One region of the Pseudomonas sp. GW821-FHT11G12 genome, then DNA from elsewhere that is predicted to be linked to it. Evidence: predicted binding sites of a transcription regulator. Region 1 holds the regulator's gene; the other holds the start of a gene.
What was found. The regulator FliA, encoded in region 1, starts transcription of late flagellar genes. The targets are predictions, from matches to a motif close to CTAAAGTTTNNNNNNNNNNNGCCGNTAA.
Positions count from the first base shown of each region.

Region 2: the regulator FliA is predicted to act here: its motif matches at 2,445-2,472, upstream of AC1RR7_RS14185 (methyl-accepting chemotaxis protein).

Region 1 covers NZ_JBXARH010000012.1:107,422-112,420, reverse strand. The annotation lists gene AC1RR7_RS27915 (chemotaxis protein CheA) at 1-337, opposite strand, end outside; gene AC1RR7_RS27910 (protein phosphatase CheZ) at 391-1,179, opposite strand; gene AC1RR7_RS27905 (chemotaxis response regulator CheY) at 1,197-1,568, opposite strand; gene fliA (RNA polymerase sigma factor FliA) at 1,736-2,476, opposite strand; gene fleN (flagellar synthesis regulator FleN) at 2,473-3,303, opposite strand; gene flhF (flagellar biosynthesis GTPase FlhF) at 3,417-4,757, opposite strand; gene flhA (flagellar biosynthesis protein FlhA) at 4,769-4,999, opposite strand, start outside.
Region 2 covers NZ_JBXARH010000003.1:655,967-660,965, reverse strand. The annotation lists gene AC1RR7_RS14200 (TonB-dependent siderophore receptor) at 1-676, opposite strand, end outside; gene AC1RR7_RS14195 (FecR domain-containing protein) at 763-1,776, opposite strand; gene AC1RR7_RS14190 (sigma-70 family RNA polymerase sigma factor) at 1,776-2,276, opposite strand; gene AC1RR7_RS14185 (methyl-accepting chemotaxis protein) at 2,588-4,468, shown strand; gene AC1RR7_RS14180 (SRPBCC family protein) at 4,528-4,995, opposite strand.

The sequences.
Region 1 (4,999 bases):
TAATCGGGCTGCGATCGCGGACTTCGCTGAACATGCTGTTCACCGCGTCCAGCGCTTCGAGCACCACGTCCATCAGTTCTGCATCTACGCGACGCTCACCCTTGCGCAGGATGTCGAACACGTTTTCGGCGATGTGACAGCACTCCACCAGCTCATTGAGCTGAAGGAAGCCGGCGCCCCCTTTTACAGTGTGGAAACCGCGAAAAATTGCGTTGAGCAGATCTGCGTCATCCGGACGGCTTTCCAGCTCGACCAGTTGTTCGGACAGTTGCTCAAGAATCTCGCCGGCCTCAACCAGGAAATCCTGAAGGATCTCTTCATCGGCGCCGAAGCTCATTAGGGGGTGCTCCTACAGGTCTAAAAACCCAAAAAACCTATAATTCCAAAACTCTAGAATCCAAGGCTGGATAACAAATCGTCCACATCGTCCTGACCGGACACAACGTCTTCTCGTTTATCGGCATGAATCTGCGGACCTTCACCCTGCGAGAGATGTTTTTGTGGATCTTTTTCAGCGAGCATCGCCGCACGGTCATGTTCGATGCCCGCAAAGCGGTCCACCTGACTGGCCATGAGCACGAGTTTGAGCAGATTGCTTTCGACTTCGGTGACCAACTGGGTCACGCGCTTGATCACCTGACCTGTGAGGTCCTGGTAATCCTGGGCCAGCAGAATGTCGTTGAGGTTGCTCGACACCGCGCGGTTGTCCGCGCTGCTGCGTGCCAGAAAACCGTCGACCCGACGCGCCAGCTCGCGGAACTCTTCAGCCCCGACTTCACGGCGCATGAAACGTCCCCAGTCGGCACTCAACGCCTGGGCTTCGTCAGCCAGGCCATTGACCACCGGCGTGGCGCTTTCCACCAGGTCCATGGTGCGGTTGGCCGCCGCTTCAGTCAGCTTGACCACATAGCCCAGACGCTCGGTCGCATCAGTGATCTGCGATACTTCCTCGGCCTGCGGCATATGCGGGTCGATCTGGAAGTTGACGATTGCACTGTGCAGTTCGCGCGTGAGCTTGCCCACTTCCTGGTACAGGCCACGGTCACGGGTCTGATTGAGCTCATGGATCAGTTGCACAGCGTCGCCGAACCTGCCTTTTTCAAGGCTTTCGACCAGTTCGACCGCGTGTTTTTTCAGAGTCGACTCGAAGTCGCCCTGTGAAGATTCGTTATGCTCCATAGCTCCCCCGCGCGTCATCAGCCGATGCGTTCGAAAATCTTCTCGATTTTTTCTTTCAGCGCCTGAGCCGTGAAAGGTTTGACCACGTAGCCGTTAACGCCGGCCTGGGCCGCTTCGATGATCTGCTCGCGCTTGGCTTCAGCGGTCACCATCAGCACTGGCAGGTGCTTGAGTTTTTCATCGGCGCGCACGTGACGCAGCAGGTCGATACCGGTCATGCCAGGCATGTTCCAGTCGGTCACCAGAAAGTCGATGCTGCCGCTGTTGAGCACCGGAATGGCAGTGGTGCCATCGTCGGCTTCAACGGTGTTGGTGAACCCAAGGTCACGCAACAGGTTCTTGATGATCCGCCGCATCGTTGAGAAGTCATCAACGATGAGGATTTTCATGTCTTTGTTCAATTCGACCTCCAAGCAGTCTTAAACGCGCCCAGCACCTGGACGCGCCATTTCAATCAATCCGGCAAAGCACTCGATGACTGTCTGGAGCACAACAGAGCAAGACCGGTGCCGTTCACCACCGCACCAGCCTCGTTCGCAGCGTCCCCACACTGCCTTCAGCGCGCTCGCCACTCCCCCAAACGCCCCCGCAAGCGGGCCGCGCACTGGCTGTGTAACTGGCTGACCCGCGATTCACTGACGCCAAGGACTTCACCGATTTCCTTGAGGTTCAGCTCTTCGTCGTAGTACAGCGCCAACACCAGTCGCTCACGCTCCGGCAAATTGGCAATCGCGTCCGCCAACGCAGCCTGGAAGCGCTCATCTTCCAGATCGCGCGACGGCTCAAGATGAGCACTTGCGCCATCCTCGTGCAGCCCTTCGTGTTCGCCGTCCTGCAACAGGTCGTCGAAACTGAACAGTCGGCTGCCCAGGGTGTCGTTCAAAATCCCGTAGTAATCGTCGAGACTCAATTGGAGTTCGGCCGCAACCTCGTGATCTTTAGCGTCACGGCCGGTTTTAGCTTCAATCGAGCGAATCGCGTCGCTGACCATACGGGTGTTGCGGTGAACCGAGCGCGGTGCCCAGTCCCCCTTGCGTACTTCATCGAGCATGGCGCCGCGGATCCGGATGCCCGCGTACGTTTCGAAACTGGCGCCTTTGCTGGCGTCGTATTTGGTCGAGACTTCGAGCAGGCCGATCATCCCGGCCTGGATCAGGTCTTCGACCTGCACACTGGCCGGCAATCGCGCCAGCAAGTGGTAAGCAATGCGTTTGACCAGTGGCGCGTAACGCTCGATCAGCTCGTACTGCGCGTCACGTGCCGACTTCTTGTAGAAATTCATACCGCTGGCGGTCATAGCACAGGTCCTGCCGTTTGCTGCACGAGGCGCTCGACGAAAAATTCGAGGTGGCCGCGCGGATTGGCGGGCAGCGGCCAGGTGTCGACCTTTTGCGCGATCGCCTTGAACGCCAGTGCGCACTTGGAACGCGGGAAGGCTTCATAGACCGCACGCTGCTTCTGCACCGCCTTGCGCACGCTTTCGTCGTAAGGCACCGCACCGACGTATTGTAGGGCGACGTCGAGGAAGCGATCCGTGACCTTGGTCAACTTGGCGAACAGATTGCGACCTTCCTGCGGGCTCTGGGCCATGTTGGCCAGGACGCGGAAGCGGTTCATGCCGTAATCGCGGTTGAGCAGTTTGATCAGCGCGTAGGCGTCGGTGATCGAGGTCGGCTCGTCGCAGACCACCAGCAACACTTCTTGCGCAGCGCGAACAAAACTGACTACCGAGTCACCAATACCCGCAGCGGTGTCGATCACCAGTACGTCGAGATTGTCGCCGATGTCGCTGAACGCCTGAATCAGACCGGCATGCTGGGCCGGGCTCAGGTGAACCATGCTCTGCGTGCCGGAAGCGGCCGGCACGATGCGGATCCCGCCGGGGCCTTGCAACAGCACGTCGCGCAGCTCGCAGCGGCCCTCGATCACATCGGCCAGGGTACGTTTGGGCGTGAGGCCCAGCAGAACGTCGACGTTCGCCAGACCCAGGTCGGCGTCCAGCAGCATGACCCGACGGCCAAGCTCTGCCAGCGCCAGGGACAAGTTCACTGACACGTTAGTCTTGCCGACGCCACCTTTGCCGCCGGTCACCGCGATCACCTGTACGGGATGCATGCTGCCCATGTTATTTCTTTACCTTGTCTTGCATAGACGGAGGCCACATTACTGGCTGCGCGTTCACAACCGGAACAATGCATGGCAGACCATCGATGTAGGTACAAAAACTGTTCATTACCTCAGCCAACCTGCTTGGTGGGACTGTGGTAGATATCAGCGAACATGTCAGCCATGGCTTCTTCGCTGGGTTCTTCCTGCATTTGCACACTGACGGCGCGGCTGACCAATTGATGACGGCGCGGCAGATGCAGATCATCCGGAATCCGTGGGCCGTCGGTCAGGTAGGCGACCGGCAGTTCATGACTGATCGCCAGGCTCAGCACTTCGCCAAGGCTGGCCGTCTCATCCAGTTTAGTCAGGATGCACCCGGCGAGCCCGCAACGCTTGTAACTGTGATAAGCGGCGGTTAGAACCTGTTTCTGGCTGGTGGTTGCCAGTACCAGATAATTTTTCGACCGAATGCCACGACCGGCCAGGCTTTCCAGCTGCATGCGCAGTGCCGGATCGCTGGCCTGCAGGCCGGCGGTATCGATCAGCACCACGCGTTTGCGCAGCAGTGGATCCAGCGCCTGCACCAGGGACTGGCCCGGGTCGACGTGGGTCACCGACACATTGAGGATCCGGCCCAGGGTTTTCAACTGTTCCTGAGCACCGATGCGGAAGCTGTCCATGCTCACCAGCGCAATGTTCTGCGCGCCGTACTTGAGCACGTAACGGGCGGCCAGTTTGGCCAGGGTGGTGGTCTTGCCCATGCCGGCAGGACCGACCATGGCAATGATCCCGCCCTCTTCCAGCGGCTCGACTTCCGGGGTGGCGATCATCCGCGCCAGGTGCGCCAGCAACATGCGCCAGGCCTGACGAGGTTCTTCGATATCGCTGGTCAGCACCAGCAGGTCGCGGGACAACGGGCCGGACAAGCCGATGCGTTGCAGACGACGATAAAGGTTCGCCTGAGCCGGACGGCTGCCTTGCAGCTGATTCCAGGCCAGAGTGCCGAGCTGCACTTCCATCAGCTCGCGCAGACTGTTGAGTTCGAAACGCATCGAATCCAGCGCACGCGGATCAACGCCAGCGGCAGCCGGCGCAGGTGCCGGAGCTGGACGCGCCGGAGCAGCGTAAGTCGGTTCTGTCAGAGGCTCGGCAGCCGTCAGCGGCAGGCCGGCGGTCAATGGCAGACCGGAGAACAACTGGCGATTGGTGTTGCCGTCGGCCTCACCACGCATGCTCAACTCGGCCTGGGCGGTGACGATGCGCGACTGGGTCTTGCGCAGCTCGTCTTCGAGTTCCATGTTCGGAACCCGTGGCGCCAGCGCCGACAATTTGTAATCCAGCGCCGCCGTCAGCTCGACGCCGCCGGCAATGCGGCGGTTGCCAATGATGGCGGCATCAGCGCCCAGCTCATCACGAACCAGCTTCATGGCCTGACGCATATCGGCGGCGAAAAAACGCTTAACTTGCATAAACCACTACCTCAGCCGTTGGGCCCTACTGTCGCAACGATGGTCACTTGCTTGTTGTCCGGAATTTCCTGGTAGGCCAGCACATGCAGTCCAGGGACTGCCAGGCGGCCAAAGCGCGAGAGCATCGCGCGAACCGGGCCTGCTACCAACAGGATCACCGGCTGACCTTGCATTTCCTGACGCTGCGCCGCTTCGATGAGCGAACGCTGCAGCTTCTCGGCCATGCTTGGCTCCAGCAGAAC
Region 2 (4,999 bases), on a different contig from region 1:
CCGAGCCATCGTTGAAGCCGCGCATCGCCACGTAGTCGTAACGGTGCGTGGCGCCATAGGGGTTGGTCAGCACACCGGGGGTGTAGCGCATGGCCTGGGACACGGTTTGCGAGCCCTGATCGTCCATTTGCTCGCGGGTGACCACGGACACGCTTTGCGAAGTTTCCAGCAGCGCGGTACTGGTTTTGGTGGCGATCTGACTGTGCGTTGCGTTGTAGCCGTCCATGCTGCCCAGCGCGTTGCCGAGGGCAAAACCTTTGATGTCAGTGGTCGGCAGGGCCAGGGCTTCGGTTTCCGTGACGGAGCGCAACACATAGCTGCTGCCGTCCTGACTGACCGCCTCCAGCCCTGAGCCACCGAGCAGATGACTCAGTGCCTGATCGGTCGAATACTCGCCCTGTACGCCGGGTGATTGCCGGCCTTGAGTCTGCTGTGGGGTCATCGACAACGTGATGCCGGCCTGGCGCGCGAACTGGTTCAGCGCCTCGCCCAATGGCCCCGCGGCGATGTTGTAGCGATGGCTGCTGACCTCACTGCCGCTCGCCGCGACGCTCAGGTTCGGCAGCAGGCCGACGCCCAGTGCCGTGGAGAACAACGCGGCCCGAACGGCGTGGCGCAGAAGGCCCGATTCGGCAGTGAAATTCAGAGGGTTCTTACAGATAACGCGCGCAGTCATTGTAGGTTTCCGTGGCAAGTCGCGAAGGCTGAATTGAAGTGCTTACTGACTAAGCCGGCCTTGCCACGAAAACCCGCCAAAAAATTTCAGACTGCTCGTTCCAGCGTGACCCACCAGCGGGTGCGATAACGTAATTGCACCGGCAGGGTTTGCGGCAGGATCGCCAGCAACTTGTCGGTGTCATCGAGGCGGAACACGCCGGACAAGCGCAGATCCGCCACCTGCGGGGCGCAATTCAGGAAGCCCTGACGGTAGCGGCCAACCTCTTTGAGGAAGTCACCCAGGCGCATATTGCGCGTCACGATAAGCCCGTCGATCCAGGCGCCGGCATCCATGTCCAGCGGCGGAGCGGGACGCGCCTGATGGTGATCGATCAAGTAACTCTGACCGGCAAGCACCTCGGTGGAAGCGCCATCGCTCGTCCGCGGCGAATGAATCGCGACTCGGCCACTGGTGACGCTCAGGCGCGTGCAATCACCTTCCTGACGCAGGATGAACCGCGCGTTGAACGGCTCATAACTGCCATGACGATTTTGCACTCGCAGCGGTCGATCAATCCCCGAACCTTCGTCGGCGCCGCCGCAGGTCACGATGATCTCGCCCCGGGTCAGTTTGATCAGCCGCTGTTGCGCGGTGTAATCGAGGTCCACGGCGCTGGCCGTGTTCAGTTCGATCCGCGTACCGTCGGGCAACTGGAATCCGCGGCGCTCGCCGGTGGCGGTAGCGTAATCGGCGCTCCATTGCTGCCAGGCTGACGTGTCTTTGGCCAGCCACGCGGCGGAGCCCATCAACAACGCGCCGGACAGCAGCTTCAACGCCTGACGGCGACCCAGGCTCTGTGCACTGTTTTCCAGTGTGTTGAATGCCACTTGCGCACCCGGAACGGCGCGCAGATTTTGGGTCAGCTCACTTTGCAACGACTGCACCCGCTGCCAGGCCAGTTCGTGATCGTGATGTTCGGCGCGCCACTGTTCGCATTGGTGGTTCAGGCGCGGATTGCCGTGGTTATTGCGCAGGCGCAGCAGCCAGTGGATCGCCTGTTTGACCACTTGTTGCGGTGGCTCGGCGCGACGGGCGAGTGACACGTTATCCACCGGCATCAGCTTTCGTACCGCAGCACGTAGCAGTGATACAGCGCATCGGCGACGTAGCGCTCCACTGAGCGCAAGGACAGGCCCATCTGCTCGGCGATCTGCTTGTGGGTCAATCCTTCGCACTGCGCCAGGAGAAACGCCTGACGTACTTTTGGCTTCAGTCCTTCAAGCATGCGGGCAATGCTTTCCAGCAGCTCGATCACCAGTGCGCGGGATTCGGCGCTGGGTGTTTCGGCTTCCGGCAAGTGGGCGATGGTTTCCAGATACGCGCGTTCGATTTCCTCACGACGCCAATGGTCGATCACCAATCCACGAGCGATGGTGCGCAGAAACGCGCGGGGTGCCTTGAGTTCGAGACGTTCGGTGCGTTGCAGCAGGCGAACGAACGTGTCCTGGGCCAGATCCGCCGCATCGGCCGCATTGCCCAGCCGCGCGCGCAACCAGCCGTTGAGCCAGCCGTGATGACGACTGTAAAGCGCCTGTACTGCAAACTCAGGTGAGGACATGAACGCGACAGCCCGAACGTCACAAATGATAATTAGTCGCATTGTCATCAAGGGTTACAGAATTTGCAACCGGCGCTGCAAAACAGTCATCAAAAAATGACAGGCGAACGCTCTGGCACGCCGTTCGGCGGGAATCTGGCAGAAATGCCGTCCATTTCCTACAAAGCGCTAAGTTTTCTCCGAAGCGTGCCGACAGACTGGTGAGACATGCGTGCACCAAAGTAGAGCGGCCATCAGAACGCTGCCTGCGCTGTACATGGAATGTTGCATCCGGAACGCATCCCCACTTTTGGCATAAGAAGTCCCATGAAATGAATCTCAAGTTCAGCCATAAAATCCTGTTGGCCGCCTCGGGCGTCGTGGTCCTGGCGTTCGCGCTATTCACTCTGTACAACGACTATCTGCAGCGAAACACCATTCGCCAGAACCTCCAGTCCTCCGTCCAGCAGGCCGGCGACCTGACCGCCAGCAGTGTGCAGAACTGGATGAGCGGGCGGATTCTGGTGCTGGAAAACCTCGCGCAGAACGTCGCTCATCAAGGCAAGAACGCCGATTTCCCGGGGCTGGTCGATCAACCGGCCTTCACCTCGAACTTCCAGTTCACCTACGTCGGCCAGGCCAACGGTGTGTTCACCCAGCGCCCTGACGCGAAGATGCCGGACGGCTACGACCCGCGTCAGCGTCCCTGGTACAAGCAGGCCGTGGCCGCTGACCAGACCATGCTGACCCCGCCTTACATGGCTGCCGTCGGCGGTCTGGTGGTGACCATCGCCATGCCAGTGAAAAAGAACGGCGAGCTGCTCGGTGTGGTGGGCGGTGACCTGAGCCTGGAAACCCTGGTGAAGATCATCAACTCGGTGGACTTCGGTGGCCTGGGCCACGCGTTCCTGGTCAGCGGTGACGGTCAGGTGATCGTCAGCCCGGACAAAGACCAGGTGATGAAGAACCTCAAGGACATCTACCCGAACGCTGATGTGCGTATCCAGAAGGGCAACCAGAACGTGGTGCTCAACGGTCAGGAGCGCATCCTGTCGTTCACCCCGGTCACCGGTCTGCCGAATGCCGAGTGGTACATCGGTCTGTCGATCGACCGCGACAAGGCCTACGCCGCACTTAGCCAGTTCCGTACTTCGGCACTGATCGCGATGTTCGTCGCAGTGGGCGCGATTGCGGTCTTCCTGAGCCTGTTGATCACCGTGCTGATGCGTCCGCTGATCACCATGGGCCGTGCGATGCAGGACATCGCCCAGGGCGAAGGCGATCTGACCCGTCGTCTGGTAGTGGAAAGCAAAGACGAGTTCGGCGAGCTGGGCAGTTCGTTCAACCAGTTCGTGGAGCGGATTCACGCCTCCATCTCCGAAGTGTCTTCCGCGACTCGCCACGTACACGACCTGTCGCAACGGGTGATGGCATCGTCCAACGCCTCGATCATCGGTTCCGACGAGCAAAGCGCGCGCACCAACAGCGTGGCTGCCGCGATCAATCAGTTGGGCGCCGCCACCCAGGAAATCGCCCGCAACGCGGCCGATGCTTCGCAACACGCCAGCGGCGCGAGCGAGCAGGCCGATGACGGTCGTCAGGTGGTTGAGCAGACGATTCAGGCGATGACCGAGCTGTCGCAAAAGATCAGCCTGTCGTGCACCCAGATCGAAACCCTGAATGCGAGCACCGATAACATCGGCCACATTCTCGATGTGATCAAAGGCATCTCCCAGCAGACCAACCTGCTGGCGCTCAACGCGGCCATCGAAGCGGCCCGTGCCGGTGAAGCCGGACGCGGTTTCGCGGTGGTGGCGGACGAGGTGCGCAACCTCGCTCACCGCACCCAGGAATCGGCGGAAGAGATCCACAAGATGATCACCTCGCTGCAGGTCGGCTCGCGCGAAGCGGTGACCACCATGAACGCCAGTCAGGCGTCCAGCGAAGAGAGCGTTGAAGTGGCGAACCAGGCCGGTCTGCGTCTGGTCAGCGTGACCCAGCGCATCGGCGAAATCGACGGCATGAACCAGTCGGTGGCAGCGGCTACCGAAGAGCAGACTGCGGTGGTGGAAACCCTCAACGTCGACGTCAACCAGATCAACCTGCTGAACCAGCAGAGCGTGGCCAACCTCAATGAAACGTTGAAGGATTGCGATGCGTTGTCGCAGCAGGCCAACCGTTTGAAACAACTGGTCGACAGCTTCAAGATCTGATCGCTTGCGGTCAAAAAACAGCCCGCTGCGGAGTGATCCGCAGCGGGCTTTTTCATGCCTTACACAAACAGCTTCAGCACATTGCCCATCGCATCATCGGCGAACCCCTGCACGAAATCCTTGAACCCCGGCAGCGCCTCGGGCCCACCGTTGGCCGGCTCGGCAATGATCGTCCAGGTCGCCCGCGACTTGCCCGCGCTCAGCGACTCCACATTCATCGCCGCCCACAGATTGGCCACGCCCAGGGTGTTGTAGATCGTGGTCCAGGTCATGCTCAGCGCCTGGTCATCCCGGGAGTTGAGTTGCTCGACCACCACGTTGCCGTCCTTGAAGAACTTCTTGCGCAGCGAAGACACGCCTTCACCGGTCATCTCGATGTGCGACAGCGCCGGAATGAAACGGTCGAAGCCGTCGAATTTGCCGACCACCGCCCACACTTGTTTGGCGTCCACCGGCACTTCCACCGAAGACACGACGTGGCAGCCGTGAGGGTTTTTGATCAGGGTGTCGGGTTGAAGATTGCTCATGGTG